Regions from separate parts of the Enterococcus sp. AMC1251 genome, predicted to be linked through region 2. Evidence: riboswitches for the same ligand, from Rfam matches in the RefSeq annotation. Region 2 holds a riboswitch; each other region holds the start of a gene.

Region 1 (2,208 bases), 560 kb from region 2:
GGTTTTTTGAACATTTCTAAATACACTAGCTGCATAAAAAGAGGTTCCCGTAACAATCACCAAAATGATCGTTAATACACTTAATACTATTCGTTGTATAAATTTTGTTTTTGCCTCAGTTGTTGAGAATTTTTTGTTTAGATATATTTTTTGAAGACAAATGTATGAACCATTCACCCAAGTATAACTTAGAAGAAATCCTCCTATGACATCACTAGGATAGTGAACTCTTAAATAGATTCGACTCAGTCCAATTAATAAGACATACACTAGCAATGCTATTTTTAGTACTTGATATTTTTTTTGATCTTTTGAATACACTATTGGTAAGATCAATAAAACAGAACACACTAGACACATTGCTAAAAGAGAGTGACCACTTGGAAAACTGTACGAAGTCCTTTCAGCCAATTGTTCTACGTTCGGTCTTGTTCGAGCAATAGAGTGTTTGAGAATAAATCCTAAGACGCTAACCACAAACACATTGCTACTCATCCAAAATGCTAAAATTCTTTGCTTTTTTCTCCATAGAAGGAAAGAAAAAAGGAAACTTACAGCGAATATCGGAACAATCGTAGCTGTTTTAGCAAATGAATTAATGATATTCGTAACGAGCTCATTAGGTTTCCAATTAAATTTATAAATAGATGAATCTAAATAATTAAACCATGAACTATTATTGACTACTAAAAAAGTGAGCACTAAAAAAAACAGTAAACCTAAGATTGCAGGCGTTAACTTTTTTTCTTTCGACGTATACATGTGATAAATCCCTTCATTGTTGCATTCAGTTTATTTTTGCTTATCAAATTATTTGGATAAAATAAATATTTTGATTATTTTATGAATTTACATTTATAAAAAAATAAAATAACACTTAAAATCATATTTCAAAAGACATACGTATTCTAACAGAGTATTTCTTAATTATTCGTGTATGCGCGAAAGTAGATAACTAAAGATTATGTACTTGATTATCAATTCTATCGTAAGAAAACAAAAAAGCCAAACAATTCACTACGACGTTTGACGTTCAATCAATCTCATCGTCCGAGTTTTAGCACTATACAACGTAAAGAAAAGTTCTTAGCTATTTTATGAAAAGCCTTAATCCGACAATTCCTATTTTACACATTGGCGTCTTTCGACGTTGCTGCGCAATAGCTTATGTTTGTATAGGAGCCTCACCTAACAAGGTTAGTTAATTATTTATTTTTTAAATAATAACGCTGAAAAGAATATTTTTCAAGTAATTTTAAAAGTCTTTATTTTTTCTTAATTAAAAAAATGGCTCTATACTTTCTGATATTGGTGAGAAATCACCGGCATCTTTTTTAATGTCAAATAATAGAAAAGACACCTTTATATTCTTTAGAATGAAGTCGGCTAAAACATTACTTTCGATGAATTTTTTTAAAAAAAGAACGCATTAAGGGTCGAATCTGCCAAGTATTTTCTGGTACATTGATTATTTAGTTCACTCTTGTCCTCATCGTGGCATCAAAGAAGACACAAACCTTATTGAAAAGTGCTACTTGATCTCGAAGAAAGCTTCACTTTCTTCGAGATCATCTAAAAATACCACGTCTATGAGCAAAATTGCCGTCAAAAGAAGGTCTCTGTTTCTTCTGTTTATCGCGTATTGAAACAGTTCTATGAACCCCAAAAAATTAATCGGCTATTCTTGCCAGAAACCCTTGTAAACAGATCTTTCCCGCATAAAGCATCACTGATATTCTTTCCACCTGTGCTTAGCCCCAAAGCCACCATAATTGGTAACGGTAATGCGCCGTTTATGGCTAAGAGTACAGCTAAATCCTTTATTTCTTCTTTTCTAGAATAGTAATCAAAAGAGGTATCCGCAAAAGCCATATTTTTATACTCTTCAAAACTAACATCACCGATTTGTTGCTTCATCTGATTATATTCTACACGAAGATAGTCCGTTAGGGGAGAACTATTTCCTAAAAGATCTTCTAGTGTCACTTTCATTTTTGGCATAGCGACACCTTCGCTATTTACGCCGTTAGAAAATGACCCTCTTGCCATTGTTTCGTAGCCCATGATGTTCATGTTACTTAATTTCTCTATCAAGGAATCCATCGCATTGTAAAATGGCTGATCTACTCCGCCAGAAAGTGTGTCTGGTACATGTTGAATAGCTTGTTGTAATAAGATTAATCGGTTTTCTAATTCTTCATAATTTGT
Region 2 (2,208 bases):
ATTAGACAAGTTTGTAAAAAAATTGAGGTCGGGACGAAGTAAGAGTGATGTCCCGACCTGCTTTTTTGTTATTCTATTTGAAAAAGTTCTGACATCCCTACTTTTTCAAATCTTTCTTGCGAATCAGAAGGACTCTCATCATGATCGTAAACCAATAGCTTGAAATCCTCTGTTTTTGGGATTCGTAAGTATGTTTCACTGTCAGTTAAAAGGATGATTTGCTGGCAAAGCCACTCAAGAACCGTTTGGATATCTTGATCATCTTCTACCCAATCATCAAACAAGTGCAGAGAAGCAAAGCGCTGATTTTCATCCCAGTCTCTAGAATTGTATTTCGTATCTTCTAATTGTGATTTGCTATGGCCCTTACTCATATAATAATTCGTTGTTTCTTGCCAAAGTTCCACAGTATTAAAACAAAGGTTGATTTCACCTTCTTCATGAATATTGCAGTCTAAAGCAAAGGCATAAAACGTTTCATCAGGATGATCTAATAAAAAGTTATCGATGCTATCTGTCAAAAAGTTGAAAAAGAATTCTTGCTGCTTTTCTAAAAAATAGTCCATTTTGCATCCTCCGTATGTTATGTCCTTTAAACATTGAAACAGATAGTAGTATGAATGTCTATCTAAAGTTGATTTTTATAATAAGATAGCTGTTTTTTAAGAAAATATAAAGATTGTTTTATTTAATAGTATCTGTTATTATATACCGCTTCTATTTAAAGTACAATTATAGAGCGTTCTATTAAAAAGCATCGTTATGAGTTTAGATTATTTAGCTAAAATTTAATTTGACTTTGTGATTCGATACGCTTATAGTTTAAATTGAATTAAATACTTGTTAGGTGAGGCTCCTATATAAACACAAGCTACTGCTCAGAAATGTCGAAAGACAGGTACGGGTAGGACAAGATTCGTCGAATTAAGGCGTTTTTCAAAGTAGCTAAAAGCAATGCTTTTTACGTTATATAGTGCTAAAACTCAACGAAGAGAAGATCTGGTTAAATTGTAAATCCATGAAATATTATGTGTTTACCTTCTCCTGTAATCTAATCCCTTCGCTGAGTATTCTTGGTGAGGGATTTTTTCTTTTATCTAAGAAAAATTGGAGCTAATTAGTTTCATGTGCTATACTACGCTTTGCTTTAAATATGAAACAAGTCTAATCAATTTTTATGTTTAGAAAGGAATAAACAATGAAAAAATCTGTAAAAATAGTGACAATTGTCTTGTTATCGACCCTTCTTGTAGTCGTGAGTGCAGGCTGTTATGCAGCAGTATCATTTCAAACGGCAAAAGAAAAAAGTGGATCCAAACTTCCTAATATAAATCAAAATTTTACTGGTGATGAACAAACGAGTGATAAAGAGCTGACGGTTATGGTTGTTGGGAATGATTCTAGAGACGATGATGAAGATCAAGGTCGCTCAGATACGTTGATGGTCGGTCACTATGATGGGAAAACGAAACAGCCAAAACTGATTTCAATCATGAGAGATAGTTATGTAACATTTCCAGATGGCGGGCAAGATAAAATAAACGCTGCATACGCATATGGTGGTGCACAAATGACAAAAGATGTGTTGAAGATGAATTTTGATTTGCCGATCAATTATTATGTTGTCTTAGACTTTAAAGAATTTAGTGATATTATTGATGAGCTTTATCCTAAAGGGGTCAAGATTGACTCTGAAAAAGAGATTAATTTAGATGGCGTGGATATTCCTAAAGGAGAACAAATATTGCATGGAAATAGTTTATTGCAATATGCTCGTTTTAGAATGGATGAAGAAGGCGATTTTGGTCGTATCAGACGCCAGCAACAAGTGATGGATGCGCTAATTGAGCAGTCTAAAGATTTAATTCCAATTTGGGAATTACCTCAAGTCGCTGGGAAAATGGTTGGAAAAATCGATACAAATGTGCCGACGAGTTTATTAATTGATATAGCAAAGGATTTTCTTACTGGGAAAGTGAAACCTTTAAAATCACTCTCCGTTCCAGTTGAAGATTCTTGGAACTTTAATGATTATACTGAATCAGGAAGTGTAATCGAGCTTGATGAACAAAAGAATGCTGAGGCGATTAAGGCATTTTTGAAAGATCAATAAAACGTCATTAAATAATAAAAATGATTCGTTTACTCTCTTATTTTTATAGTGAGTAGGCGAATTTTTTTGAATTGGTAAAATATATCGGCTTATTT
Region 3 (2,208 bases), 1.3 Mb from region 2:
CCTTCGTTCAAGTAAAGATAAAATACTAATCACATACAAGATAAAATAAATTTCGATAAAATAGTTATTTTTTTGAAAAAATATATAAAAAATTAATAATATTTATTGTTAATTTAAAATGAATACAATCTGTCTAGTAAGGTAAAGAGTTGTTGAAAATAAATAAGAAAAGAGCCTCTTCAATTGACGATAGCATATCAATTGAGAAGGCTTTTATTAGTATATTGTCTTCTAATAAGAAATGATGAATGTTAGATTTTGCATGAGGCCGAGACAAAAGCGTTTAGCTCCGAGAAGTAAGAGGGCATTCACGAAAATTACTTGTCCAATTTTTGTGACCAAGTAGGTACTATTCTACATCAGCTCGTACCTCGCTGTGTTTCACAGCAATTTCAGCTTATTTCCGAAGCCATCAACTTCTAAATGCTTTAGCACTTAGAGAGTAACGGAAGCAACGTGTCTTTCAGACACCTTGTATTGTGCATCATCGAATCACTTTGTTCTTCGTGATTTACAACAATGTGATCGGAGCGAAGCGTAGTCGCTGCTTTTTTCTCGCCGTTTATTCGGATTTAGAGCGTGAAACAAAACTGATCTTTCGTTTTGTCCCACGCTCTATCCATTATATTGTTGATAACGAATTTAAACCATTTCATTTTAATTTTAACGCTATTACTTTTTAGGTTGATAGAAAAAAATTGTTTATAGAGGATGAGGCAAATAACTGGCAGGATCAGAAGGAACCCCTCGTGTTTTTCAGGGTTAAATGCTTCTGACCTGACGTTTACTTTGTAAAAAGGGATATGGATGGTTACATAAACGAAGTTGGGATATTCGTCTATGCAACGATCATAAATAAAAATGATTAAATAGACCCTCTCTTTTTAGTCATATATGTATTTTTTTTTACAAATAATTTGTTGAAGAATATCAAAAATATTCTGATCCTAAGAAGACTTACTAAACTATATTCAAAAAAAGTTATAGTGGTATAAGTTTTTATGTCTATAAAATAATGACATAACTCATTAGAATGATAGTGTAATTCTTCTTGTTAGGTGAGGCTCCTATACAAACACAGGCTACTGCCCAAAAATGTCGAGAGACGCCAATGGGTAGAACAGGAATTGTCGAACGAAGGCTTTTCTTAAGGTAGCTAAAAGCAGATGCTTTTTACGTTGTATAGTGCCAAAACTCAACGATTACGAAGACTCACGGCAAAGCGGGCTGAGTTTTCAGTGCGCTCTTTTTGTGTGGAAAGGGTGTGGTTAAAGTGCCAGAAGATAGTTCGATAGAACAGGAATCAACTAAAAGAAAAGAGGATAATCCAAATGCAAAAAGAAATGAAGAACATGATCCATGAAAAAGCTTATCAAAAATTAGCTAATTTATCTATTGATAAAGTATTAGAAAGTTTTTCCTCCTCATGGGATGGATTAAAAGCCAGGGAAGTTCAACGCTCAAAGGAGCAATTTGGTGTCAATAAAATCACAGATGATAAAAAGAAATCATTTATTTATACCGTGATAAAATCTTATGTTACACCATTCACTGTTGTATTGATGATTCTTGCAACTATCTCATTTTTTACTGAATATGTTTACGCTGATCCAAGTGAAAAAGATCTTGCTGGGGTTTTGATCATGTTGGTCATGGTTTTACTGAGCGGTACAATGACACTAGTCCAATCCGTGAAATCAAGCAATGCTGTCAGCAAACTACAAAATATGATCCAAATCACAGCAACAGTCACAAGAGAAAACAAAGAAATGGATATTCCGATGGATGAAGTTGTTTGTGGCGATTTAGTCAAGCTTTCAGCTGGCGATATGATTCCAGCAGACTTGCGGTTGATTCATGCTAAAGACTTGTTTGTTTCACAGTCAGCTTTGACTGGAGAAAGTTTTCCAGTTGAAAAGAAAGTTAAGAACTTTGTTTCTGCAAATAACAACCAAACGGATTTCGAAAATCTATTATTTTTAGGCAGTAACATAGTCAGTGGTAGCGGGGTTGGAGTAGCTGTTCGTGTTGGTGATAATACATTATTTGGAAAAATTGCCCAAGATGTAGCAGATGACGAGAAAAAAACAAGTTTTGAATTAGGCGTGAATAAAACCACGTGGTTGTTGATTCGTTTTATGATGGTCATTACGCCAGCCGTATTTCTGATCAACGGAATTACGAAAGGCAACTGGAGTGAAGCGTTGA
Region 4 (2,208 bases), 1.4 Mb from region 2:
TAAGTACCAAAGGAACTAATTCAGATGGTTGAAACAAAAGAAAGCCTAAATTGATCCAACGCTTTGCACCGCCTACACTTGTTCCAATAATTGGTAAAGCGATTAGCGAAAGAAACGTTAACATGAGTAAAAAATGCAACATTCTAGGTTTACGTAAGACATTCAAATTGATCCGGTAAACAAAACTCAAACAAATCAAGCTTATAACGAAGGAGATTGTTTGCTTGATGGCCTTACTAGCTGTTCCTAATTCACTGTCTAATAATTGATAAGAGCTAGAACTATAAACCATTAAGATACCTACGATACATAAGATGAAATAAGGGATTAAAATATAAAAATCTAAATAATGTAGTTTAGATAAACGCTTGTACTTTTTCATCTTTTTGCCCCATCATCCAAGAAATCGCGAATAGCTTGCTCATTTTGCTGTTCGTCGAATTCCAAAACACTGCCTGCTTCAGTGTGATCATTAAATGACCAGCTTCCTTTAACCGGTACAGATAATGTTTCCATATTTTTTACATTCCCCGTAAGAAAGTCTTTTGCTAAATCTACAAGAAGATTTGTAGGTATATTTGTATCTAAGTAGCCAACAGCTTCACCAGCAATTTTTGGTAGTTGAAGAATTGGAATGGCATTTTTTGATTGTTTAGCTAAGGCATCCATAACCTGCTGCTGTCTTCTAACACGACCGAAGTCGCCTTCTTCGTCCATTCTAAATCGAGCATATTGCAACAGCGTATTGCCATCCATGACTTGTTTTCCTTTTTTGATATCTACATTGTCTAGATTAATGTCTTTTTCAGCATCAATTTCAATTCCTTTTGGATAAAGGTCATTAATCAATCGGATAAAATTATTGAAATCAGCTGAAACATAATAATTGATTGGTAATCCTAATGAATCATTAAGAACTTTTTTAGTCAATTCTGCTCCGCCAAAGGCGTAAGCAGCGTTAATTTTCTCTAAACCGTACCCTGGGATTTCGACATAGGAATCTCTCATGATTGAAACAAGTTTTGGTTGTTTTGTTTCACTATTATAATGAGCAACCATAAGAGTATCTGCTCGCCCGCCATCTTCGTCATCTTCACGACCGTCATCCCCAATCAACATGATAGTGATTTCTTTCGTATTCGTTTGTTTATCACCAGAAAAATTATTATTCTTAGATGAATTTATTTGTGATTGAGCGTTTTTTTTTCCTTTATGAAAGTTGATTACAGCATAACTTCCGAGCGCTGTAAGGAGAAGAAGTGTACAAAGAATGATAGAAATAATGACTTTTTTTACTGTTTTCATTTTTTATTCCTCGCTAATCATTTTAATCGATCATCAAATAAAGTTTGCATTAGGAATTGACTTAGATGTCGTTTTAAAAGTTTTTTATGCTAAAAATAATGAGAGTGTTGACTTCATATAGACTAAGAAAGTTAGCATTGGTATCGCCGAACGCCTTTAGTTATATTTATTTCCACCTCCAGAAAAATCAGAAGTACAACAGCATTATTTATCAAAAAAACCTTCGCTTAAAATAACTCAGCGAAGGGGGATTGATTTTAGCACAAAAAGAGCTTTTCATCATTCTCATCGTTGAGTTTTAGCACTATGAAACGTAAAAAGCTGAGCTTTTAGCTACTTTGTGAAAAGCCTTAATTCGACAATTCCTGTCCTACCCATTCCTGTCTTTCGACATTTTTGAGCAGTAGCCTGTGTTTCCATAGGAGCCTCACCTAACAAGTTATTTAGATCGTCTTAAATATAATGAATATATTTGTTGAAGTCAACAAAGTAAATATTAATTTTTTTATAATATATTTACTTAAAATAAAAATATTTTGTTATTTTAAGTGCAGAATTCTGTCTTCAAGGGATTCGTGCAGCGGAATTGGATGTATCAAAAAAAACATCAAATTATTTTCTTTACTTTTTCTTAAACATAAGTAAAAAATTGAAATTTGATACTGATTTGAAATAAAGATTCTGCTGATTTTTTGTCAAACAAATGATTAAACAAAAAATAGTTTGCATGCTATAATAAAAAAAAGGTTATTTAACTGTACTATAAAGAAGACGTTTTTTACTGATTGTTCGTTCTATTTCTTTTTAAATAAGTACTTTAATGGAAAGGAACACGATTATAAAAGGAGTGTAACAGAAGATGGATAAAAGCAAAAATGGCGCTGAAGTGATTGTAGAAAGCTT

The links. Region 2 has a riboswitch for magnesium ahead of AC4BBR_RS12935 (LCP family protein). Riboswitches for the same ligand answer to the same signal wherever they lie in the genome.
Region 1: linked by a shared signal. The riboswitch ahead of AC4BBR_RS10360 (phosphatase PAP2/LCP family protein) and the one ahead of AC4BBR_RS12935 (LCP family protein) in region 2 are both predicted to bind magnesium.
Region 3: linked by a shared signal. The riboswitch ahead of mgtA (magnesium-translocating P-type ATPase) and the one ahead of AC4BBR_RS12935 (LCP family protein) in region 2 are both predicted to bind magnesium.
Region 4: linked by a shared signal. The riboswitch ahead of AC4BBR_RS06405 (LCP family protein) and the one ahead of AC4BBR_RS12935 (LCP family protein) in region 2 are both predicted to bind magnesium.

The regions. Positions count from the first base shown of each region.
Region 1 covers NZ_CM177098.1:2,185,715-2,187,922, forward strand. Annotated here, with positions in the region: gene AC4BBR_RS10360 (phosphatase PAP2/LCP family protein) at 1-762, opposite strand, end outside; M-box (ykoK) riboswitch at 1,036-1,203, opposite strand; gene AC4BBR_RS10365 (hypothetical protein) at 1,654-2,208, opposite strand, start outside.
Region 2 covers NZ_CM177098.1:2,745,714-2,747,921, reverse strand. Annotated here, with positions in the region: gene AC4BBR_RS12945 (DUF4809 family protein) at 1-5, shown strand, start outside; gene AC4BBR_RS12940 (DUF4303 domain-containing protein) at 69-566, opposite strand; M-box (ykoK) riboswitch at 833-1,001, shown strand; gene AC4BBR_RS12935 (LCP family protein) at 1,199-2,113, shown strand.
Region 3 covers NZ_CM177098.1:1,398,679-1,400,886, forward strand. Annotated here, with positions in the region: M-box (ykoK) riboswitch at 1,044-1,214, shown strand; gene mgtA (magnesium-translocating P-type ATPase) at 1,332-2,208, shown strand, end outside.
Region 4 covers NZ_CM177098.1:1,378,335-1,380,542, forward strand. Annotated here, with positions in the region: gene AC4BBR_RS06400 (FtsW/RodA/SpoVE family cell cycle protein) at 1-382, opposite strand, end outside; gene AC4BBR_RS06405 (LCP family protein) at 379-1,305, opposite strand; M-box (ykoK) riboswitch at 1,582-1,751, opposite strand; gene alsS (acetolactate synthase AlsS) at 2,165-2,208, shown strand, end outside.